2 linked regions of the Neorhizobium galegae bv. orientalis str. HAMBI 540 genome follow. The protein of the gene in region 1 interacts with the protein of each later gene in a pairwise test. Links are inferred from orthologs where the notes say so. Each region holds a gene or a part of one and is shown in the gene's direction. Other genes may lie near its edges. The genes, in order: gyrA and gyrB.

Evidence for each region.
Region 2: the proteins of gyrA (region 1) and gyrB interact in binary tests that used the Escherichia coli proteins (3 or more experiments, as listed by UniProt). The link is inferred for Neorhizobium galegae bv. orientalis str. HAMBI 540 from one-to-one orthologs.

What each region holds. Positions count from the first base shown.
Region 1 is NZ_HG938353.1:1,756,804-1,767,617, forward strand. The notes cover bases 7,378-10,697. They hold gyrA (DNA gyrase subunit A), read left to right. Parts: upstream 7,378-7,680; coding sequence 7,681-10,497; downstream 10,498-10,697. Other genes in these bases: RG540_RS08945 (MarC family protein), read right to left, coding at 7,378-7,453. Also shown: RG540_RS08915 (bifunctional ADP-dependent NAD(P)H-hydrate dehydratase/NAD(P)H-hydrate epimerase), read left to right, coding at 1-81; RG540_RS08920 (DUF72 domain-containing protein), read right to left, coding at 78-890; excinuclease ABC subunit UvrA, read right to left, coding at 915-3,836; RG540_RS08930 (single-stranded DNA-binding protein), read left to right, coding at 4,086-4,634; RG540_RS33115 (hypothetical protein), read left to right, coding at 4,903-5,313; RG540_RS08940 (HPP family protein), read right to left, coding at 5,566-6,714; more of RG540_RS08945, read right to left, coding at 6,824-7,377; RG540_RS32345 (hypothetical protein), read right to left, coding at 10,790-10,814. UniProt on the Escherichia coli protein: A type II topoisomerase that negatively supercoils closed circular double-stranded (ds) DNA in an ATP-dependent manner to maintain chromosomes in an underwound state.
Region 2 is NZ_HG938353.1:4,157,291-4,171,003, forward strand. What follows is about bases 2,872-5,926. They hold gyrB (DNA topoisomerase (ATP-hydrolyzing) subunit B), read left to right. Parts: upstream 2,872-3,208; coding sequence 3,209-5,644; downstream 5,645-5,926. Other genes in these bases: RG540_RS20060 (helix-turn-helix domain-containing protein), read left to right, coding at 2,872-3,070; RG540_RS20070 (nitroreductase family protein), read right to left, coding at 5,780-5,926. In the rest of the region: RG540_RS20040 (FxsA family protein), read right to left, coding at 1-190; RG540_RS20045 (Tim44/TimA family putative adaptor protein), read left to right, coding at 317-1,015; mltA (murein transglycosylase A), read left to right, coding at 1,012-2,130; RG540_RS20055 (Smr/MutS family protein), read left to right, coding at 2,127-2,708; more of RG540_RS20060, read left to right, coding at 2,705-2,871; more of RG540_RS20070, read right to left, coding at 5,927-6,379; RG540_RS20075 (fumarylacetoacetate hydrolase family protein), read left to right, coding at 6,535-7,377; RG540_RS20080 (polyhydroxyalkanoate depolymerase), read left to right, coding at 7,638-8,921; RG540_RS20085 (DUF2852 domain-containing protein), read left to right, coding at 9,070-9,492; RG540_RS20090 (M48 family metallopeptidase), read left to right, coding at 9,584-10,345; RG540_RS20095 (phosphoribosylanthranilate isomerase), read left to right, coding at 11,144-11,800; trpB (tryptophan synthase subunit beta), read left to right, coding at 11,812-13,032; trpA (tryptophan synthase subunit alpha), read left to right, coding at 13,034-13,713. UniProt on the Escherichia coli protein: DNA gyrase negatively supercoils closed circular double-stranded DNA in an ATP-dependent manner to maintain chromosomes in an underwound state.

The sequences.
Region 1 (10,814 bases):
GGAGAAGCCGGTAAGCGGGCGGGCAGGGGCATGACGGCCGAAGACCTCGCCACCCATGCCGGCGTAAGGCTGGATCTCTAGCTGCGGCTTTCCAAAAGTTCACGCATCGCCATTGCCCCATAGGGAGCGTTCACCTTGCCCTCATGGATGAAGAAGGCGAAAACGTCGCGCGGCTCCTTCTTCGGCTTATGTTTGTCATCGACCAGCGGCAGGTCGTCCGGCACGCCACCCTCGGCCCAGGTTTCCAACCTTTTCGCCCAGGCCTTCATATCCTCTTCGGCGTAGCAGGTCTTGATGTCGTCCGAGCCTTTTTGCAGGCGCGTGTAGACGAAATCCGCGGTGACGTCCGCGATCATCGGATAGTCGAAATGGTCGGCACAGACCGGCGCGATGTTATATTTCGCGAGCAACGCGATAAATTCCGGCACCTTGAATGTGTCGTTACGGACTTCGACCACATGGATCAGCTTCAGCCCGTCCAGCTTGTTCGGCAGCAATTTCAGGAAGGCTTCGAAATCGTCCGCCTCGAACTTCTTGGTCGGCGCGAACTGCCAGAGCAGCGGCCCGAGATGATCGCCGAGCTCGGTCAGTCCCTGGGTCAGGAATTTTTCGATCGACTCCCCCGCCTCTGCCAAAACCTTGCGGTTGGTGGTGAAGCGGCTGGCCTTCAGCGAAAAGATGAAGCCATCTGGAACCTCGGATGCCCATTTGGCGAAGGTCTCCGGCTTCTGCGATCCGTAATAGGTGCCGTTGACCTCGATCACCTTCAGTTTGCTGGCCGCATATTCGAGCTGTTTTTTCTTGGCCAGTTTTTCAGGGTAGAACGTGCCTTCCCACGGCTCGAAGGTCCAGCCGCCGATGCCCGTGCGAATAGTGCCGGCTTTGGTCATGAATTGCCTCCCCTGTGCAGAGCTTCACTCCGCCGCTTCCACCTTCTTGACCGGCCGCCGCTCCAGCAGTTCTTTCAGGAACTGGCCGGTATAGGACCGCTTTTCCTTGACGATCTGCTCGGGCGTGCCGGCCGCGACCACTTCGCCGCCGCCGGTGCCGCCTTCCGGGCCGATGTCGATGATCCAGTCGGCCGTTTTGATGACCTCGAGATTGTGCTCGATGACCACCACGGAATTGCCCTGGTTCACCAGTTCTTGCAGCATTTCCAGAAGCTTGGCGACGTCATGGAAATGCAGGCCGGTCGTCGGCTCGTCGAGGATATAAAGCGTGCGCCCCGTCGAACGTTTCGACAGTTCCTTCGCTAGCTTGACGCGCTGCGCCTCGCCACCCGAAAGCGTATTGGCCTGCTGGCCCACCTTGATGTACCCGAGGCCGACCTCGAAGAGCGACTGCAGCTTGTCGCGCACCGCTGGCACCGCCGAGAAGAACTCGACGCCTTCCTCGACCGTCATGTCGAGCACGTCGGCGATCGATTTTCCCTTGAAGGTGACGTCGAGTGTCTCGCGATTGTAGCGCTTGCCGTGGCAGACGTCGCAGGTGACGTAGACGTCCGGCAGGAAGTGCATCTCGATCTTGATGACGCCGTCGCCCTGGCAGGCCTCGCAGCGGCCGCCCTTGACGTTGAACGAGAAACGGCCGGGCTGGTAGCCACGAGCTTTCGCTTCTGGAAGACCGGCAAACCAGTCGCGGATCGGCGTGAATGCGCCGGTATAGGTGGCCGGGTTCGATCGCGGCGTGCGGCCGATCGGCGATTGATCGATATCGATCACCTTGTCGATATGCTCGAAGCCATCGATCCTGTCGTGTTCGGCCGGGATTTCGCGCGCCCCCATCACGCGGCGTGCGGCGGATTTATAGAGCGTCTCGATCAGGAAGGTCGATTTGCCGCCGCCGGACACGCCGGTCACGGCAGTAAAGACGCCAAGCGGAATGGCGGCCGTGACATTCTTGAGGTTGTTGCCACGGGCGCCAAAAACCTTGATTTCCTTGCCCTTCTTCGGCTTGCGGCGTTCCGTCGGAACCGGCACGCCGAGTTCGCCTGACAGATATTTGCCGGTCAGCGATTTCGGGTTGGCCATCACCTCGTTGGGCGTGCCTTCCGCCACCACCTGTCCGCCGTGGATGCCAGCCGCCGGGCCGATATCGACCACGTAGTCGGCACTCATGATCGCGTCTTCGTCATGCTCGACGACGATCACCGTGTTGCCGATGTCGCGCAGGTGTTTCAGCGTATCGAGCAGCCGGGCATTGTCGCGCTGGTGCAGGCCGATCGACGGCTCGTCGAGCACGTACAGTACGCCGGTCAGGCCGGAGCCGATCTGCGAGGCAAGCCGGATGCGCTGGCTTTCGCCACCGGAGAGCGTGCCGGAATTGCGCGACAGGCTGAGATAATCGAGGCCGACATCGTTCAGGAACCGCAGGCGTTCGCGGATCTCTTTTAGAATGCGGACTGCGATTTCGTTCTGCTTGGCGTTCAGCTGTTCCGGCAGCACCTCGAACCAGTCGCGCGCGATCCGGATCGACATCTCGGTCACCTGGCCGATATGCAGCTTGTTGATCTTGACCGCCAGCGCTTCGGGCTTGAGGCGATAGCCGTTGCAGGCCGGGCAGGGGGCGGCCGACATGTATCGTTCGATCTCTTCGCGTGCCCAGGCGGAATCTGTTTCCTTCCAGCGGCGTTCGAGGTTCGGCACGATGCCTTCGAAATTCTTGACCGTCTTGTAGGAGCGGGCGCCATCGGCATAGTGGAATTCGATCTTTTCCTCGGTGCCCTCGAGGATGGCTTTCTGCGCCTCCGCCGAAAGCTCGTTCCAGCGGCTGGAGAGCTTGAAATCGAAAACCTTGCCAAGCGCTTCCAGCGTCTGGTTGTAATAGGGCGAGGTGGATTTCGCCCATGGCGCAATCGCGCCGTCGCGCAACGTCCGGGCAGGCTCCGGCACGATCAGCGCCTCGTCCACCTTCTGCTGCGATCCGAGACCGTCGCAGGTGGGGCAGGCGCCAAATGGATTGTTGAACGAAAACAGCCGTGGCTCGATTTCCGAAATGGTGAATCCGGAGACCGGGCAGGCGAATTTTTCCGAAAAAAGCACCCGTTCGTGCGTTTCGTTGAGGGACTTGTTCGCGGATCCGCCGGCCGAAGTCTCTCCCGGCGGCAGCGGCTTGTCGGCAAACTCGGCGACCGCCAGCCCATCGGCCAGTTTCAGCGAGGTTTCGAGACTGTCGGCCAGACGCGCGGCAATATCGGAACGGACCACGAGCCGGTCCACGACGATATCGATATCGTGCTTGTATTTCTTGTCGAGCGCCGGAACGTCGGCGATCTCGTAGAACTGGCCGTCGACCTTGACGCGCTGAAACCCCTTTTTCATCAGGTCGGCGAGTTCCTTCTTATACTCGCCCTTCCGTCCACGGATCATCGGCGCCAGGATATAAAGACGCGTGCCTTCCTCGAAGGCCAGGATGCGGTCGACCATCTGGCTGACTGTCTGGCTTTCGATCGGCAAGCCGGTCGCCGGCGAATAGGGCACCCCGACGCGCGCAAAAAGCAGGCGCATATAATCGTAGATCTCGGTGACGGTGCCGACCGTCGAGCGCGGGTTGCGCGAGGTCGTCTTCTGTTCGATCGAGATCGCCGGCGAAAGCCCGTCGATCTGGTCGACATCCGGCTTCTGCATCATTTCCAGGAACTGGCGTGCATAGGCCGAAAGGCTTTCGACATAACGCCGCTGGCCTTCCGCATAGATCGTGTCGAAGGCGAGCGACGACTTGCCCGAACCCGACAGGCCGGTCATGACGATCAGCGAGTTGCGCGGCAGATCGAGATCGATGCCCTTCAAATTGTGCTCGCGCGCACCACGTATAGAAATGCTCTTCAGTTCGCTCATCTTCATGCTCTCGGGAGGATTGAAGGTCCTTATGTAGTGATAGATCCGTGGCTGTCGAGACGAAACTGCTGCGATGCGGCACCGTTCCCGAGTCGGTTGACAGCACTATAGGAATAAATTAGAACAAATAAAGAACAAATTTGCCTGTGGATTAAAGGTCGCAAAAACCCCAATGGCTGAGCCCGATGGGCTAAAGTGCCGCGATTGATTTTTGGTGCCGCCGGCCGGGCGGCAGATGAGGTGACGAATATGGCTGGTAGTGTGAACAAGGTAATCCTGGTGGGGAATGTGGGGGCTGATCCTGAAATCCGCCGGACGCAGGACGGCCGGCCGATCGCCAACCTTCGCATCGCCACGTCCGAAACCTGGCGCGATCGCAACAACGGCGAACGCCGCGAGAAGACCGAATGGCATACGGTCGTCGTCTTCAACGAAGGCCTTTGCAAGGTCGTCGAGCAATATGTGAAGAAGGGCGCCAAGCTTTATATCGAAGGCGCACTGCAGACCCGCAAGTGGCAGGACCAGACAGGCAACGACCGTTATTCGACGGAAATCGTGCTTCAGGGATTCAACTCGACGCTGACCATGCTGGACGGTCGCGGCGAGGGCGGCGGCGACCGTGGTGGTGCTGGCGGCAATCGTGTCGGCAATGACTTCGGCGGCAACGATTTTGGCGGCGGCGACGATTACGAGCGCCGGCCGGCGGCAGGCGGTGCGAGCCGCGGCGGTCAGTCCTCCGGCGGTCAGCCGGCAGGCGGCAATTTCTCCCGCGATCTCGACGACGACATCCCGTTCTAGCTTGGAGCGCTCCGGCCTTTGTAAACTAGAATGCTGATCGCATTGTAATCATAGAATAATATCGTTGACAAGCCGCTTTCTACTGGATAGTCACTTATTCGGTGGTAGCGGAGCGTTGAATTTTGTCAACTAAGCCCTTCAATCCGTATGCTGTGCGATGGTCCCGTTTTGCCGATGGCGAGCGGATGCCGTTCCTAGTTCAAGTCGCCACAGGTCTTCCGCTCGAGGGCCTACATTCTGGATCACTGCTGAACGACGGGCGCTTGGCATGCAGCCGAACACCTTGTTCAACGAACTTCGCTCGCTGATGTTTCTCTACCTCTGGGCCGACCTCCGGGGAGTAGATATCGGCGAGCGCCTCAGGGAAGGCGTCTTCCTGTCCCTTGGTGAGATCATTGACTTGGTCGGCTTCTGCGGCCGATACCTCGCGGATAGATACAGCACAGGCCTTGCGGGTCAGGATGCCGGGGAGATGATCATCTACTGCTTCGGAGCGAGGGCGGATCTCGTTCTTTCAGAATACCAGTCAAGGCTCGCTGTCGCACGGAAGGATGTCAGGTTTGACGGAGCCATAACACAAGGGCTGTTCCGGCGATCGGTCCACACACACGTTAATACGGGACGGGACTTCCAGGTCCGGCATTTGATCGTGCCCCTGTACTTCAACCCTACCAGGTAGCAGGGCGCAGGTCAGGAAGCGGCTGTATGCACAGCCTTCACGCCCGGTCTTAGGCCGTTTGTAAACTACAGGCCGGTTTTGGCCTGGAATCGGATCATATATTTACATTTTATCGAAACAGCGTGATGATCGTTCCTCTAGGAGCCTGATATTGCTGGTATCTCTCTCTCAGTTTACAGTTTCATTCCCTATTACCGTTCTGATCGGTCGGCTACCATCGATCTCTGAAACGGCAGCTGCCTGAATTGTTGCTCAGGCGGCCGCCTTGTCGGCGAGCATCGCGACCAGGACGTCTGATTGCGATAGAATGCCCACCAGTTTGTTGTTCTCCCGGGTTACCGGCAGGTAGTGCAGCCCTTCTTCGGCAAAGATGACGATCGCGTCTGCGATCGGCGTGGCCGGGCCAACCGTCTTGACCGGCGTCGTCATGATGTCCTTGACCGTGTCGTTCGGCGCGCTGGCGCCCGACAGAACGAGGCGCAGGCGCTGGGCAAATCCGATCCTTGGCTTCCCCCTCGTCCAGTTCGCCTTGTCGAGAAAATCGGTCTGGGTGACGATCCCGACTACTTCCGCCCTGTCATTGGTGACCGGCAAGGCCTTGAAGTGATGGAGGCGCATCAGATCGTGCGCCTCTTTCAGCGAATTGTCCGGCGCCACCGCCACCACATCGCGTGACATGATGCTGGCGCAATCGAGGTGGCCGGCGCGCCGGCGATAGGAGCGCAATTCCGTCCGCCGCAGGATCGTTTCGAGGTCGTCGCGATCGATATCCAGGAACTCGTCGTATTCTTTCAGGACATCGTCGAGGTCGGCGGAGGTAAAGCCGATGCGCTGGATCGAGGCGGGGTCGGTCGTACCATGATCGGCCGCCGCCGGCTTGGCCGCGTGCGGGTAACGACGTCCCGTCAGATTGTTGAAGGCCAGCGCGATCAGCAGCAGGACCAGCGAATTGCCGGCGACCGGCCAGAACACGAAACCGTATCCGAGTTCATGGATCGTCGGTCCGCCGAGCACTGCGGTCAGCGCGATCGCGCCGCTCGGGGGATGCAGGCACCGAAGCGTCATCATCGCCGCGATGGCAACGGCGATCGCCACCGCCGAGGCCAGGAACGGATCGGTTATCAATAGAGCGGCGGTCACGCCGACCAGGGCTGCGACGATATTGCCGCCGAGGATCGACCACGGCTGTGCAAGCGGGCTGGAAGGCACTGCAAACAGCAGCACCGCCGATGCCCCCATAGGGGCGACCAGTGCCGGAAGCGTTGCATCTGCCTTCAAAGCCAGGCTTCCCAGCAGTCCGGTCACCAGAATGCCCGCGAGCGCGCCAAGCGCTGCACGCAATCTTTCCTTGGGGCTGACGGGGGTGGCTTCCGGCAGGAGCCGGCGCAACATGCGGCGCATCATGGAGACCTTCGAGTGAGGTGAGATGAATCGCGTTCTAGCAGAAAATTCCGCGCTGTCGCCCGTGTCTTATAAGGCAGGGGGTCTTCTTGCCTAAAGATTGCGGCGCCTAAAGATTGAAGGCTGAGCGCACCCCGTCGACGACGAACTGGACGGAGAGCGCCGCGAGGATCACGCCGAGCAGACGGGTGAGGATCGCCCTTCCGGTGACGCCGAGGAAACGGTCGAGCCGCTCGGCGACCAGAAGCGTCGCGTAGACGAGCAGCATGATCAGCGCGATGACACCGATGAAGAGCGCACGGTCGACAATGCCGGGCAGGGTGCCGGAAAGCAGGACCGTGGCTGAGATCGCGCCCGGTCCGGCAATCAGCGGCAGCGCCAGCGGAAACACCGCGATATTGTGGATATGGTCGATGGTGATTGCGGCCTGGGACGTCTTTTCCTTCCGCTCCTGGCGTTTCTCGAACACCATTTCGAAGGAGATCCAGAAGAGCAGCAGACCGCCGGCAATGCGGAAGGCGCCGATCGATATGCCGAGCAGCCCGAGCACGCTCGAACCGAACAGCGCAAAGACGGCGAGGATGCCGAAGGCGATCAGCGACCCTCGGAAGGCGACCTGGCGCCGCTGAAGGGCGGTCATGCCGACGGTCAAGCCCAGAAAGACCGGCGCCAGCCCGGGCGGGTCGAGTGTCACGAGCATCGTGGTCAGGGCATTGACCAGCATATCGGGGGTCGCCATATCCTCTCCCTGTCGGGCTGCAATCCTTGCAGTCGCATGCGAAGATTGTTAGGACAGGCCGGCAGCGAAAGAAAGCCCACTCCGTCCGCGTCGCGGCATGCTTCGACCTTGTTCAAAAGCCGCGTTAAAGCCGCAAAAGCTGTTCAAAACCATTGTGGAAATTGGCGCTCGGAACCGCTTTCCGCTATAAAAAAGAAACTGATTCCGAACAGAGATCGTGATCCGATTTGACTGAGCAAAGCACACCCGGCGGCGGAAAGCTGCCTCCAGGCATCGAACCCATTTCCATCATGGAAGAGATGCAGCGGTCGTACCTCGATTACGCCATGAGCGTCATCGTCAGCCGCGCCCTTCCTGACGTCCGCGACGGATTGAAGCCGGTCCACCGGCGCATCCTCTACGGCATGTCGGAACTCGGCATCGACTGGAACAAGAAATACGTCAAATGCGCCCGTGTGACCGGGGACGTGATGGGTAAATTCCATCCGCACGGCAACTCGGCGATCTATGACGCGCTGGCGCGCATGGCCCAGGATTGGTCGCTCCGCCTGCCGCTGATCGATGGTCAGGGCAATTTCGGTTCGATCGACGGCGACCCGCCGGCGGCCGAACGTTACACCGAATGCCGCCTCGAGAAGGCGGCCCATGCGCTGCTCGACGATCTCGACAAGGAAACCGTCGATTTCCGCGACAACTACGATGGCACGCTGTCCGAGCCCGTCGTTGTGCCGGCGAAATTCCCGAACCTTTTGGTCAACGGCGCAGGCGGCATCGCCGTCGGCATGGCGACCAATATCCCGCCGCACAATCTGGTGGAAGTTATCAACGGCTGTATCGCCCTGATCGACAATCCGGCGATCGAACTGCCGGAAATGATGGAAATCATTCCCGGTCCGGACTTTCCGACAGGTGCCCTGATCCTCGGGCGGGCCGGCATCCGTTCCGCCTACGAGACCGGCCGCGGCTCAGTGATCATGCGCGGCGTCGCAGCGATCGAGCCGATGCGCGGCGACCGCGAGCAGATCATCATCACCGAAGTTCCCTTCCAGGTGAACAAGGCGACCATGGTCGAGAAGATCGGCGAGCTGGTGCGTGAAAAGCGTATCGAGGGCATTTCCGACCTGCGTGACGAATCCGACCGCCAGGGTTACCGGGTTGTCGTCGAGCTGAAGCGCGATGCCAATGCCGACGTCATCCTCAACCAGCTCTATCGCTACACGCCGCTGCAGACCTCCTTCGGCTGCAACATGGTGGCGCTGAATGGCGGCAAGCCGGAACAGCTCGCGCTGCTCGACATGCTTCGCGCCTTCGTCTCCTTCCGCGAGGAAGTGGTTAGCCGGCGCACGAAATACCTGCTGCGCAAGGCTCGCGAACGCGCCCACGTCTTGGTGGGGCTTGCGATCGCGGTTGCCAATATCGACGAAATCATCCTCCTGATCCGCCGCGCTCCCGATCCGCAGACGGCGCGCGAGCAGTTGATGACCCGTCGTTGGCCGGCTCAGGACGTCGATGCGCTGATCCGCCTCATCGACGATCCGCGCCACAAGATTAATGAGGACGGCACCTACAATCTGTCCGAGGAACAGGCCCGCGCCATCCTCGAGCTCCGTCTCGCCCGCCTGACGGCGCTCGGCCGCGATGAAATCGGTGACGAACTCAACAAGATCGGCGCCGAGATCAGCGACTATCTCGACATTCTGTCGTCGCGTCTGCGCATCCAGACGATCGTCAAGGACGAACTCGCCGCCGTGCGCGATGAATTTGGCACCCCGCGCCGTTCGCAGATCCTTGATGCCGGCCTCGAAATGGACGACGAAGATCTGATCGCCCGCGAGGACATGGTCGTCACCGTTTCGCATCTCGGTTATATCAAGCGTGTCACGCTCGGCACCTATCGTGCCCAGCGTCGCGGCGGCAAGGGCCGTTCCGGCATGGCGACGCGCGACGCGGATTTCGTCACGCGCCTGTTCGTGGCCAATACCCACACGCCGGTACTGTTCTTCTCCTCGCGCGGCATCGTCTATAAGGAAAAGGTCTGGCGCCTGCCGATCGGCACGCCGCAGTCCCGCGGCAAGGCATTGATCAACATGCTGCCGTTGGAACCCGGCGAACGCATCACCACGATCATGCCGCTGCCCGAGGACGAGGCAACCTGGGATAACCTGGACGTCATGTTCTCGACCACTCGCGGCACCGTTCGCCGCAACAAGCTGTCGGACTTCGTGCAGGTCAACCGCAACGGCAAGATCGCCATGAAGCTCGAGGAAGAGGGCGACGAAATCCTCTCCGTCGAGACCTGCACCGATCAGGACGATGTGCTGCTGACCACCGCGCTCGGCCAGTGCATTCGCTTCCCCGTCGGTGACGTGCGTGTCTTTGCCGGCCGCAATTCGATCGGCGTGCGCGGCATCACGCTCGGCGACAGCGACCGCATCATCTCCATGACCATCGTCGGCCATGTGGATGCGGAGCCTTGGGAGCGCGCGGCCTATCTCAAGCGTTCGGCGACCGAACGCCGCGCCGCTGGCGTGGACGAGGAGGACATCGCTCTCGTGGGTGAGGAAGTCACCGAAGAGGGACAGCTCTCCGATGAGCGTTACGAGGAATTGAAGGCACGGGAACAGTTCGTGCTGACGGTTTCGGAAAAAGGTTTCGGCAAGCGGTCGTCCTCTTACGACTTCCGCACATCGGGCCGCGGCGGCAAGGGCATCCGCGCCACCGATACGTCCAAGACCGCGGAGATCGGCGAACTGGTTGCCGCCTTCCCGATCGAGGACAACGACCAGATCATGCTCGTGTCCGATGGCGGCGTGCTGATCCGCGTGCCGGTCAACGGCATCCGCATCGCCAGCCGCGCCACGAAGGGCGTCACGATCTTCTCGACGGCGAAAGATGAGAAGGTTGTTTCGGTCGAGCGTATCAGCGAGCCGGAAGGCGACGAAGAGAACGGCAATGGTCTGCCGGAGGAAATCGTCAGCGAGACCGGTGATCTCGGCGCCGCCGCTCCGGAAGCCGGCCCGACGGATGAGGGTGCGGCCGAATAGGCCGCATTCCCCCTAAAAACCGGGCACACTAAAAAGCCGGAGGATGAAAATCCTCCGGCTTTTGTTTGAACCGCTTGCGACGGGAAAGTCTGTGAAGGCGGTTCGCTACAGTGAAATCGTCAGAATGCGCTGTGACGGCGCGAGAAATCCCTGAAATCCTTCATGTCGGCACGTTCGCGCCGGAGCTCGGAAATCGTTGAGGCCACGGAAGCCACGAACATGATGCTGATCAAACCTGCAAGTACTGTCAACGTCACGAACATGGGAATCCTTTCTGGTCCGTGTATCCGCCTCAGTAGTACGAGAGATCGCTATAA
Region 2 (13,713 bases), 2.4 Mb from region 1 along the record:
GGCTCTCGGTGGAAATCTGTCTCAGGATCTGGGTGCCCTGGTTGCGCAGCAGGATGGCTCCGAGCACCGCCGTACCGATCACCAGGCCGAGCGTCGCCCAGAGGCCGAGTGCTTTGCCGACCAGCACGAAGCCCGCGATTTCGGCGAGGGGCCAGCCGATAAGAAGAAGCGGCACGAGAAAGAAGCGCATGGTATTCCCTGTGTCGTGATATCCAGAAGTGCGCAAAGCGCTAACGTCTTCGCCATTTGAATGATAGGCGTATGCAGACTATATGAGAAACTGCACCGAACTTTTAAACGCCAAATGCGGGTTAAGATGGGCTCTAACGACTTTATAACACTCTTTTTCCTCGTCGCAGCGGTTCTGATCTTCCTGCAACTGCGCAGTGTGCTCGGACGCCGGACGGGAAGTGAGAAGCCGCCGTTCGATCCTTACAGCCCCCGCGACGTCGCAAAAAACCCGGGCGGCGACGACAGCAAGGTCGTGACCCTGCCGCGCCGGGATGCCACGGAGGACGAGCAGCGTTATGCGGATGTCGACGCTCTCGCCAAGCCGGCTACGCCGCTTAACGCCGCGCTGCGCGAATTGGTCAAGTCCGATCCCGCTTTCCGTCCCCGCGAGTTTCTGAACGGCGCCCGCATGGCGTACGAAATGATCGTCATGGCTTTTGCTGACGGCGACCGGAAGACGCTGAAGGGCCTTCTCTCCAAAGAGGTGTTCGACGGGTTCGATACGGCGATCACCGACCGGGAATCCCGCGGCGAAGTGGTGAAGTCCACATTCGTCGGCATTGACAAGGCGGATATCACCCATGCCGCGGTCAAGGATGCCGAGGAACAGATCACCGTCCGCATCGTCAGTCAGCTGATTTCCGCGACCTATGACAAGGCCGGCGCACTGATCGACGGCGACCAGGAAACCGTGGCCGAAGTCACCGACATCTGGACCTTCGCCCGCGACATCCACTCCCGCGATCCGAACTGGAGATTGGTCGCTACCGAATCCGAACAATGACCTTGAGCTCTGCGGATTATACTCTACGGCCGGTATCCTTCTCCGATCTTGCGGGGTGGGGCGATGACGATCCGACGGCACTGTTTGCCGGCATGCGCGCGTCGCTCGAGCATATCCGCAAGGTCAAGCCATACCGCACCGGTTCCCTCGGCCTGACCGCCGAAGAACTCGGCACCCTCATCGAAGCCGCCCGGGACCTCCCGGGCGATCCCGTTTCCGCCAGGGCCTTTTTCGAAACCCATTGCACACCCTTCCTGATCGCGCGCAACGACGGCCGGCGCGGTTTCGTCACCGCTTTCTATGAGCCGGAAATAGAGGTCTCGGAAACGCGGGACGATGTCTGGGCGCATCCTTTCTACTATCGTCCGGACGATCTTATTGATCTCGACGACAGTAACCGTCCGGCAGGATTGGACTCCGGCTACATGTTTGGCCGGCAGACACCTGATGGAATCGAGCCCTACCCGGATCGCGGCGAGATCGATCGTGGTTTGCTCGAAGGCCGCGGCCTGGAGATCGCTTACGCGAAATCCAAGGTCGATGTCTTCTTCATCCACGTTCAGGGCGCCGCAAGACTGAGATATCCGGATGGAAACATCCGGCGGATTACCTATGCGGCCAAGGCGGGTCATCCGTTCTCGCCGATCGGCAAGCTGCTGATCGACCGCGGCGAGATCGATCCCGCCAAGATTTCCATGCAGAGCATCCGCGCCTGGCTTGCGGAGAATCCGGCTAAGGTTGACGAACTGCTCTGGCACAATCGTTCCTACATCTTCTTCCGGGAAGCGGATGTCTCCGATCCGTCACTCGGGCCAGTGGCTGCTGCCAAGGTGCCGCTGATCTCGGGACGCTCGCTGGCGGTCGATCGCCAGATCCACACTTTCGGTTTTCCCTTTTTCATCCGGTCCGAGACGCTGATCCATATGGATGGGGGCAAACCCTTCGCACGGCTGATGCTGGCGCTCGATACCGGCTCGGCAATCGTCGGTCCGGCGCGGGGCGACATTTTTACCGGCTCCGGTTTCGAGGCGGGTGAGCTCGCTGGAACCGTGCGCAACGACGCGGATTTCTATATCCTCATCCCCAAGGCAGCGGCTGTCAGGTACGGCGGATGAAGGGCGGTCGCAAACTCGATCCGGAAGAGCGGATATTGTGGGGCAGGGTTGCCAAGTCCGCCCGCGCCCTACCTGGCCGCATGAAGGAAATCCTGCAATTCGAGGAAGCCGAAGCAGCGAAGATTGTCGCGGAAGAAGCCGCCGTCGAAGCAGCAAAACCGAAACCCGCGCCGCGGCAAGAAAGTTATGCGGTCGAACTTCCGGTTGCCGTCCCCTCCAGGCGTCCCGTAGGCTCTCATCAGCCACTCGAAAAGCCCGTTAAGAAAAAGCTCGCCAAGGGCCGGCTGCCGATCGATGCTCGGCTCGATCTGCACGGACTATTCCAGGGCGAGGCCCACGACCTGCTTCTCGACTTTCTGCTGCGGGCCCATGAACGCGGGCTCCGCCACGTTCTGGTGATCACCGGCAAGGGCAGTTCGATGGGCAGCGAAGGCGCGCTCCGACGCGCCGTGCCCCTATGGTTTTCGAAGGCCGAATTCCGCTTCCTGATCTCCTCCTACGAATGGGCGGCGCGCCATCACGGCGGGGAGGGCGCCATGTATGTGCGGCTTTCACGCGGCCGAGGGGATCGGGAATGACGCCTTTCGGTCATGCACTGAGAGAGTTGCGCCGCCGCAAGGGCATCACCCAGCGCGAGCTTGCGAAGGCGATCGGCGTCACGCCTGCCTACCTCTCCGCCCTGGAGCATGGAAAGCGCGGTCGTCCGACGTTCGAACTGCTGCAGCGGATCGCCGGCTATTTCAACGTCATCTGGGATGAGGCGGAAGAGCTTTTCCGCCTTGCCGAAGCGTCCCATCCGAAAGTCGTGCTCGATACCGCGGGTCTGCCGCCATCATACACCGGCTTTGCCAACCGTCTGGCGCAGCGGATTCGCTCTTTACCACCCGACGTGATAGAGGAAATGGACACGCTCCTCAAAAAAGCCGAGATGCGAGGCTGAATTCGCCACGCATCCACGGCTTTCATGCCGTATTGGCGAGGCTCAACCTTTAGAAACCGCCCCGATTTCCCTATATTCTGAGGGTGGAATAGCCGGTGATTCGCTTCACCGGCATCTCAAACGAATTGGAAGATACTGATGACCGATACACCCGTCAGCGATAATGGCGCGAGTGCCGAATACGGTGCCGACTCGATCAAGGTTCTGAAGGGCCTTGATGCAGTGCGTAAGCGCCCCGGCATGTATATCGGCGATACTGACGACGGCTCTGGCCTGCACCACATGGTCTACGAAGTCGTCGACAACGCGATCGACGAAGCGCTTGCCGGTCATGCCGACCTGGTTACCGTGACCCTTAATGCCGACGGTTCGATCACCGTCACGGACAACGGACGCGGCATCCCGACCGACATTCACACCGGCGAAGGCGTCTCCGCTGCCGAAGTGATCATGACCCAACTCCACGCGGGCGGTAAGTTCGACCAGAACTCCTACAAGGTGTCCGGCGGTCTGCACGGCGTCGGCGTCTCGGTCGTCAACGCATTGTCCGTCTGGCTGAAACTGCGCATCCGCCGCAACGGCAAGCTCCACGAGATTTCCTTCACTCATGGCGTCGCCGACGGTCCGCTCAAGGTCATCGGCGAATACGAAGGCCGTTCCGGAACCGAGGTCACCTTCCTCGCCAGCTCCGAAACGTTCACGATGACCGAATACGACTACGGCACGCTCGAGCATCGCCTGCGCGAACTGGCCTTCCTGAATTCGGGCGTCAGAATCCGGCTAACCGACAAGCGCAAGCCGGACATCAAGGAAGAAGAGATGCTGTATGACGGAGGTCTCGAAGCCTTCGTCCGTTATCTCGATCGCTCCAAGAAACCGTTGGTCGACAAGCCCGTCGCCATCAAGGGCGAGAAAGACGGCATGACCGTCGAAGTGGCCATGTGGTGGAACGACAGCTACCACGAAAACATGCTCTGCTTCACCAACAACATCCCCCAACGCGACGGCGGCACCCATATGGCCGGCTTCCGAGGCGCGCTGACGCGCCAAGTGACGTCCTATGCGGATAGTTCCGGTATCACCAAAAAGGAAAAGGTAACGCTGCAGGGAGAAGACTGCCGCGAGGGCCTGACCGCCGTGCTCTCCGTCAAGGTGCCAGACCCCAAGTTTTCATCGCAGACCAAGGATAAGCTCGTTTCGTCGGAAGTTCGGCCGGTGGTCGAAAGCCTGATGAACGAAGCGCTGAGCACCTGGTTTGAAGAACATCCGACGGAAGCGAAGATCCTCGTCGGCAAGGTGGTCGAAGCAGCGGTCGCCCGCGAAGCCGCCCGCAAGGCCCGCGAATTGACCCGACGCAAGGGCGTGCTCGACATCGCCTCGCTGCCCGGCAAGCTTGCCGATTGCTCCGAGCGCGATCCGGCCAAGTCCGAACTGTTCCTCGTCGAGGGCGATTCCGCCGGCGGTTCCGCCAAGCAGGGTCGTTCGCGTGAGAACCAGGCGATCCTCCCGCTCCGCGGCAAGATCCTCAACGTCGAGCGTGCTCGTTTCGACAAGATGCTCGGAAGCCAGGAAATCGGCACGCTGATCACCGCGCTCGGCACGTCGATCGGCAAGGACGAGTTCAACGCTGACAAGCTGCGTTACCACAAGATCATCATCATGACGGACGCCGACGTTGACGGCGCCCATATCCGTACCCTGCTTCTGACCTTCTTCTTCCGTCAGATGCCTGACCTGATCGAACGCGGGCATATCTATATCGCTCAGCCGCCGCTCTATAAGGTCAGCCGCGGCAAGTCGATCCAGTACCTGAAGAACGAAAGCGCGCTGGAAGAGTACCTGATCACCATGGGCCTCGAGGAAGCGACGTTAACGCTCGGTTCCGGTGAAGTGCGTGCCGGCCAGGACATGCGCGAAGTCATCCAGGATGCACTGCGCCTGCGCGCTCTGGTCGAAGGCCTGCATTCCCGCTATAGCCGCTCGATCATCGAACAGGCTGCTATCGCCGGTGCGCTCAATCCGGAGCTTACCGACAATCGCGAACGGGCCCAGCAAACCGCCGACGAAGTCGCTCGTCGCCTGGACATGATCGCCGAAGAGACCGAACGCGGCTGGGCCGGCCATGTGACGGACGAGGGCGGCCTGCGTTTCGAGCGCATGGTGCGTGGCGTCAAGGAAGTCGCGGCCGTCGACGTGGCGCTGATCGGCTCGGCCGATGCCCGCCATATCGACCAGATGACCGCGCGCCTGCAGGAAATCTACCGCACGCCGCCGGTCCTTACCCGCAAGGACGGCCAGCAGGAAATGTCCGGCCCCCGCGCCCTCCTGGAATCGATTTTCGCGACGGGCCGCAAGGGTCTCTCCATGCAGCGTTACAAAGGCCTCGGCGAGATGAACGCGGAGCAGCTCTGGGAAACGACGCTCGATCCGAACGTCCGCTCGCTGCTGCAGGTCAGGGTCAACGATGCCACCGACGCTGACGGTCTCTTCTCACGCCTGATGGGTGACGAAGTCGAACCGCGCCGCGAGTTCATTCAGGAAAACGCGCTGAGCGTCGCCAACCTCGACATCTAACGTTGAAGCTTCACAACAAGAAAGCGGCGGTCCTCGGGCCGCCGCTTTTTGTTTGTCCAGTTCAAAAATGTTTCACGTGAATCTTTCCTGTGGATAGGGATTCACGTGAAACAATTCGAGACATATCGCCGGCGTTCAGGGCTCTCCGGTGAATTTTCCCTCGAAGGCGATCTCCGAAACCGGCTTGCGCTTGCTCGGAACCTCCCGCTCGGCAAGGTCGTCGGGAAGCGTGCTCCGGTCCGCGATGCGGCCGATCGCAGCCGCCGCCTCGGCCCGGTAACCTTCCGGAATGCCAAGCACTTCGACGGCCTTTTCCTTGTCGAAACCCTCCATGCCATGCGCGTGATAACCGAGTTTCATCGCCTGGCAGATCACCGAGAACCAGGCGGCACCCGTATCGTAGGAATGGGTGTAGGCGAGCCGGCGCTCGCCATTGCTTGCCACGCGATAGGTCTTCGAGACGACGATCATCAGCGCTGCCGCGTTCTGCGCCCAGCGCTGGTTACCCGGCGAAAGAATGTCGACGAGCACCGGAAAAGATGGCGTGCCGCGCAGCGCATAGATGAAACGCCAGGGTTGGTTGTTGCCGGAGGAGGGCGCCCAGTGAGCGGCATCGAGGATCGTCAGCATGGTCGCCTGATCGATCGTCTCTTCGGTAAACGCCCGCGGCGACCAGCGGTCGAGGAAAAAGGTATCGATCGGAAATTCCGAGTCGCGGGTGTTGCTGCTGGTCATTGGGCGTTCTCCGAAATTGCAGGCCGGGAGTAGATCTAAGATTAACAATAGGCTTGCCGACCTGCTTGGCAACAGACTTCTGGTTGGCTGAAAACGGGGGTGACAAGCTGGGGCGCATGTTTCATAAACCTCCTCGATAAATGGAGGACCATGTTTTGAAACTGATGCGCATTGGTGAGTCGGGCCATGAAAAGCCGGCACTTTTTGACAACAAGGGCAAGATCCGCGATCTGTCCGGCCATGTAGCCGACATTGCCGGGCCTGCTATTTCCCCGGAAGGCCTTGCCAAGATCGCCGCTCTCGATCCGGAAAGCCTGCCCGAATTGCAGCCGACCCGCATCGGTGCCTGCGTCGCCGGCACCGGAAAGTTCATCTGCATCGGCCTCAACTATTCCGACCACGCCGCCGAAACTGGGGCGACCGTACCGCCTGAGCCGATCATCTTCATGAAGGCGACCTCCGCCATCGTCGGCCCGAATGACGACGTGGTCATCCCGCGCGGTTCTGAAAAGACCGACTGGGAAGTCGAACTCGGCGTCGTTATTGGCAAGACGGCGAAATACGTCTCCGAAGCCGACGCGATGGATTATGTCGCCGGCTACTGCCTGACCAACGACGTCTCCGAACGCGCCTTCCAGAGCGAGCGTTCGGGCCAGTGGACCAAGGGCAAGTCCTGCGACACCTTCGGACCGATCGGCCCATGGCTGGTCACCAAGGACGAAATCGCCGACCCGCAGAACCTCGGCATGTGGCTCACGGTCAATGGCGAGAAGATGCAGAACGGATCCACGAAGACGATGGTCTACGGCGTTCGTTATCTCGTCTCCTACCTCAGCCAGTTCATGTCGCTGCATCCGGGCGACATCATCTCGACCGGCACGCCTCCGGGCGTCGGCCTCGGTATGAAGCCGCAGCGTTTCCTGAAACCCGGCGAAGTCGTCGAACTCGGCATCGACGGCCTCGGCACCCAGCGCCAGACCTTCGTCGCTGACGTCTAAATAATAGGAGGACTCATGCCCGCCGGCGGGCATGAGTCCTTAACCAGGCTTGGAAGGTGGAACTTTAAAGCTTACATGTCATTCTCAAGACAGCAGAATGATCTGCGGCCCCGCCTTCCTCTTGGCCAAATCAGCCGGTATTCCCCATAATGTTGCATCGCAATAGAAAAGTGCTTGCCTATCCTCACACTGCTCCTGAACCGATCGGTTCGATGTCCCTGTCGAATGCGCTGTCGGAAATCACGAAAGGTAGCACGTCGATGTTCTATCAGTTCTACGAGATGAACCACGCCGCAATGGCCCCCGTCCGCGCCGCCGCGGATGCCATGCACTTCTTCTATTCCAATCCGCTCAATCCGTTTTCCCACACCACGATGGGCCGCACGCTGTCCGCCAGCCTCGAAGTCTTCGAGCGCATCACGCGCCGTTACGGCAAGCCGGCCTTCGATCTCCCCTTCACGACTGTCGATGGTGAGACCGTAGCGGTAACGGAAGAGATCGTCTGGACCAAGCCTTTCTGCAATCTCCTGCATTTCCGCCGCGATCTGCCCGCCGGCCGGGCCCCGGACCAGAAGATCCTGATCGTCGCGCCGATGTCCGGCCACTATGCGACGCTGCTGCGCGGCACCGTGGAAGCGCTGCTGCCGAGCGCGGACGTCTACATCACGGATTGGATCGATGCCCGCATGGTGCCGATCACCGACGGCCGCTTCGATCTCGACGACTATATCGACTACATTATCGAGATGCTGCATGCGATCGGCCCCGGCGCCCATGTCATCGGGGTCTGTCAGCCTTCCGTCCCGGTGCTGGCTGCCGTGGCGGTGATGGAATCGCAGCGAGATTCGATGATTCCCGCCTCGATGATCCTGATGGGCGGTCCGATCGACACCCGCATCAACCCGACCGCCGTCAACAAGCTTGCGGAAGAACATCCGATCGAATGGTTCCGCGATAACGTCATCATGAACGTGCCGTGGCCGCATACAGGTTTCATGCGCCGCGTCTATCCGGGCTTCCTGCAATTGTCCGGCTTCATGTCGATGAACCTTGACCGACATGTCAGCGCCCACAAGGAATTTTTCCAGCACCTCGTCAAGAACGACGGCGAGTCTGCCGAGAAGCATCGCGAGTTCTACGATGAATATCTGGCGGTTATGGACCTGACCGAGGAATTCTACCTCCAGACGGTCGACACGGTCTTCATCAAGCATTCGCTGCCGAAGGGCGAGATGATGCACCGGAATGTACCGGTCGATACCAAGCTCATCCGTCAGGTGGCGCTTCTGACCGTCGAGGGCGAGAACGACGATATTTCCGGTCTCGGCCAGACCAATGCGGCGCAGACCATCTGCCCCAATATCCCCGATGACATGCGCCTGCATTACATGCAGCCGGATGTCGGCCATTACGGCGTGTTCAACGGCTCGCGTTTCCGCCGCGAGATCGCGCCTCGCATTGTTGCCTTCACCCAGAAACATGCCAGGTCTGTGGCCAAGAAGGCTCCGGTCAAGCGGGTCATCAAGGGCGGCAAGGCCGGCTAGGTCCGGTCGCGTCTTCGAATTCTGGTTTATATTTCAGCATCTTCTTGAATTTAATGATCTCTCTTCTTGAAGGCGGATCATGGGCTCACCAAATCGAATTCAGTCGGGCTGGCATGTGGCCACCCGCTGAAACATCAGGGTGTGACCAATGAACCAGTCAGCATTGATTCGTCCGGAGTGGACGCCGGCTACCATCGCGCTCATGGTGCTCGGTTTCGTCGTTTTCTGGCCGCTCGGCCTTGCCATGCTCGCCTATATTCTGTTCGGGGAGAGGCTCCGCGGCTTCAAGCGTGATGCCAACCACCGCGCCGACCGGATGTTCGCCGGCTGCCGTCGGGCGAAGTCCCGCTACAACACGCATTTCACCACGGGCAACGTCGCCTTTGACGATTGGCGCAAGACCGAGATCGACCGGATCGAGGAAGAGCGCCGCAAGCTGGATGAGATGCGCGAAGAATTCGACAACTATGTCCGCGAGCTTCGCCGCGCCAAAGACCAGGAAGAATTCGACCGCTTCATGCGTGAGCGGCAGAACCGTTCCTCCGGTCAGAACCCGGTTGTCGATCTCTGATCCTCCCAAGGATTCACGTGAAACGTGATGGGGAGCCGGCGTCGTTTAGACGCCGGCTTTCTTATGGAAAGGAATCGGCTAGAAAGGGTCCATGTTCGCGCTTCTGAAAAAGCCAGTCCGCTCCAAGCCGAAACCGCTCGAAACGGTGAAGCGGACGCTTGATGTCGGTGATCGGGCGATGCCGCTGACAATCAGGGAAAACCGCCGCGCCACCCGCATCACGCTCAGGATCGAACCCGGCGGCCGCGCGCTCAATCTCACCGTGCCGGCAGGTCTGCTGAAGCGCGAGATCGACGATTTCCTCGATCGGCACCAGGGCTGGCTCCTCACCAAGCTCGCCAAGTTTTCGGCCGATAACCCGATCCGATCGGGCGGCCGCATCGCCTTTCGCGGCGTGCCCCATCGGATCGAACATACCGGCACGCTGCGCGGCCTCACCGAAGCCGTCCTGGTCGATGGCGAACCGGTGCTGAGGGTCAGCGGCCTCGAGGATCACATGGGTCGCCGGCTCTCCGCCTTCTTCAAGAAGGAAGCGCGCAAGGATCTCGAAGTGCTGGTTGCCCGCCACGCCGCCGCCATCCGCAAACCGATCAAGTCGGTCTCCATGAAGGACACCCGCAGCCGCTGGGGTTCCTGCTCCTGGGATGGAAACCTCAGTTTTTCCTGGCGCATCGTCATGGCTCCGCCTCTCGTCATCGATTATCTCGCCGCCCATGAAGTGGCGCACCTGAAGGAGATGAACCACGGCCCGAAATTCTGGGCGCTGTGCCGAGAGCTCTGCCCGCGCATGGAAGAGGCCCGAAAATGGCTGAAACAGCATGGGTCCCAGCTACATGCGATTGATTTCGAGTGACGAGGTGGGGCGTGGATCCTCGGGTCGAGCCCGAGGATGACGGAGAAGAAGCCATAGTAAGTGCAGGGAACGGTCAGCAGCGGCGGGCGTGGTACCACCCTCTGCCCTGTCGGGCATCTCCCCCACAAGGGGGGAGATTGGCTGGAGCCTGCTCACAGCCCTCGATTGAGAGTACCACGTTTCGCGGCGGTAGCTTGGAAGCGGGGATCATGCCGCTTGTGATCTCCCCACCTGTGGGGGAGATGCCCGGCAGGGCAGAGGGGGGCTTGCTTAGGCAAATCAGTCACTTGAGGCAAAGTTACTCTCAAATCGGTCTCTTTTCATCCCCGCCCATCAAACCTATGCCTACAATCCCCCCGTCCCGTTTCGGCTACACCGGTCGGCATAACCGGCGAGATGGGACCGGTGATCTGACGAACCGCCGTTATGCAAGCGGATCGTCAGGGGCTGCGCAGAAAATGGTCTCCCTCTCGCCTCAAGGCGGGGCGTGCGTGTGTCGCACACAACCCGGTATGGCATTCCGCAAGGACGTAAGACCATACCGCCGCAGAGGGACCGGAGTTGCGCGGAAAAACACACCGAACGGGGCACGTCGCGTGTCACCTAAACTAAATCTATACGAGGCACCTGACGTGTCCCGGCCGATCATCGGGCTTAGCCCGGGAATGAAAATAATCATGATCGCCAAGGGCGTAATGTGTCCTTCGTTATCCTCGGGCTTGACCCGAGGACAAGGCCGCACTCCGTCTGCTATGATTTGCCTCGACTCCGGCGGAATTTCATGCCACTCCGCACGTCATGAAACCTGATATCAAGATTTGCGGGTTGAAGACCCCCGAGGCTGTCGATCGCGCCGTGGCGCGGGGCGCTTCGCATATCGGCTTCATCTTTTTCGCCAAGAGCCCGCGCAACGTCGAACCCGACCTTGCCGGAGACCTCGCCGATCGCGCCCGCGGACGGGTGAAGATCGTGGCGGTGACCGTCAATGCCGACGACGAGGAACTCGACGACATCGTCTCGATGGTGCGGCCGGACATCCTGCAACTGCATGGCAATGAGAGCCCGGAACGGGTTCTGCAGGTGAAGGCGCTTTTCGGTCTGCCGGTCATGAAGGTTTTCTCGGTGAAGGAAGCCGGCGATCTCGACCGGATCGATCCTTATATCGGCATTGCCGATCGCTTTCTTTTCGATGCCAAAGCGCCCGCCGGATCCGAATTGCCGGGCGGCAACGGCATTTCCTTCGACTGGAGCCTGATGGCTTCCCTTGACGAGGGCGTGGATTACATGCTTTCGGGAGGATTGAACAAGGATAATGCCGTCATTGCCCTCAAATCGACGCGGGCAAGCGGTATCGACTTATCGTCCGGCGTGGAAAGCGCGCCGGGCATCAAGGACCTTGGAATGATCGATGCCTTTTTCGATGCCGTCGCAGAGGCGGGTCGAAAGGGCGCGTGAGGGAGTAGAGAGTGAACGAGACGCCACAACCCAATTCGTTCCGTGCCGGCCCCGATGAGGATGGCCGTTTCGGTATTTTCGGCGGGCGCTTTGTCGCCGAAACGCTGATGCCGCTGATCCTGGATCTCCAGGGCGAATGGGAAAAGGCGAAGAACGATCCCTCCTTCCAGAAGGAGCTGGCTGATCTCGGCGCCCATTATATCGGTCGCCCGAGCCCGCTTTATTTCGCCGAGCGCCTGACCGAACATCTCGGCGGCGCCAAGATCTATTTCAAGCGCGAAGAGCTGAACCACACCGGTTCGCACAAGATCAACAACTGCATCGGCCAGATCCTGCTCGCCAAGCGCATGGGCAAGACCCGCATCATCGCCGAGACCGGCGCCGGCCAGCATGGCGTCGCGTCCGCAACCGTTGCCGCCCGCTTCGGTTTCCCTTGCGTCGTCTACATGGGCGCCACCGACGTTCAGCGCCAGGCGCCGAACGTTTTCCGCATGAAGCTCCTCGGTGCAGAAGTCCGTCCGGTGACCGCCGGTCACGGCACACTGAAGGACGCCATGAACGAGGCGCTGCGCGACTGGGTCACCAATGTCGACGATACCTATTACCTGATCGGCACCGCCGCCGGCCCGCATCCCTATCCGGAAATGGTCCGCGACTTCCAGTCGGTGATCGGCACCGAAGCCCGCGCCCAGTTGCTGGAAGCTGAAGGCAGGCTGCCGGATGTCGTCATCGCCGCCGTTGGCGGCGGTTCGAACGCGATCGGCATCTTCCATCCGTTCCTGGACGACAAAAGCGTTCAGATCGTTGGCGTCGAAGCCGGCGGCCGTGGCCTCCAGGGCGTCGATCATTGCGCCTCGATCACGGCCGGATCGCCGGGCGTCCTGCATGGCAACCGCACCTATCTGCTGCAGGATGGCGACGGCCAGATCCTCGAAGGCCATTCGATTTCGGCCGGCCTCGATTACCCGGGCATCGGCCCGGAGCATAGCTGGCTGCATTCCATCGGCCGCGCCGAGTACGTGCCGATCATGGACGACGAAGCGCTCGACGCTTTCCAGATGTTGACCCGCCTCGAAGGTATCATCCCGGCGCTGGAGCCGAGCCATGCGCTCGCCGAAGTGATCAAGCGCGCCCCGAAGATGGGCAAGGACGAAATCATCCTGATGAATCTGTCGGGCCGTGGAGACAAGGACATCTTCACCGTCGGCAAGATTCTCGGCATGGAGCTTTGATATGACCGCTCGTATGGACAAACGTTTCGCGGCCCTGAAGGCCGAGGGTCGCCCCGCGCTGATCACCTATATCATGGGCGGCGATCCGGATTTCGAGACCTCGCTCGGCATCATGAAGGCATTGCCCGACGCCGGTGCCGATCTCATCGAGCTCGGCATGCCGTTTTCCGACCCCATGGCCGATGGCCCGGCGGTCCAGATGGCCGGTCAGCGCGCCCTGAAGGGAGGTCAGACGCTCGCAAAGACGCTCAAGCTTGCGGCCACTTTCCGCGAAACCGATACCGAAACGCCGATCGTGATGATGGGTTACTACAACCCGATCTACGTCTACGGCGTCGAGAGATTCCTCGATGACGTGATTGCGTCGGGCATCGACGGCCTGATCGTCGTTGACCTGCCGCCGGAAATGGATGACGAACTCTGCATTCCGGCGCTGGCCAAGGGCGTCAACTTCATCCGCCTGGCGACCCCGACCACCGACGACAAGCGTCTACCGGCCGTTCTCAAGAACACGTCAGGTTTCGTTTATTACGTTTCGATGAACGGCATTACCGGATCGGCGCTTCCGGATCCGTCGCTGATTGGCGGAGCCGTCAAGCGCATCAAGGGTCACACGGCTCTGCCGGTCTGCGTCGGTTTCGGCGTCAAGACAGCGGATCACGCCAAGGCAATCGGTGCTGC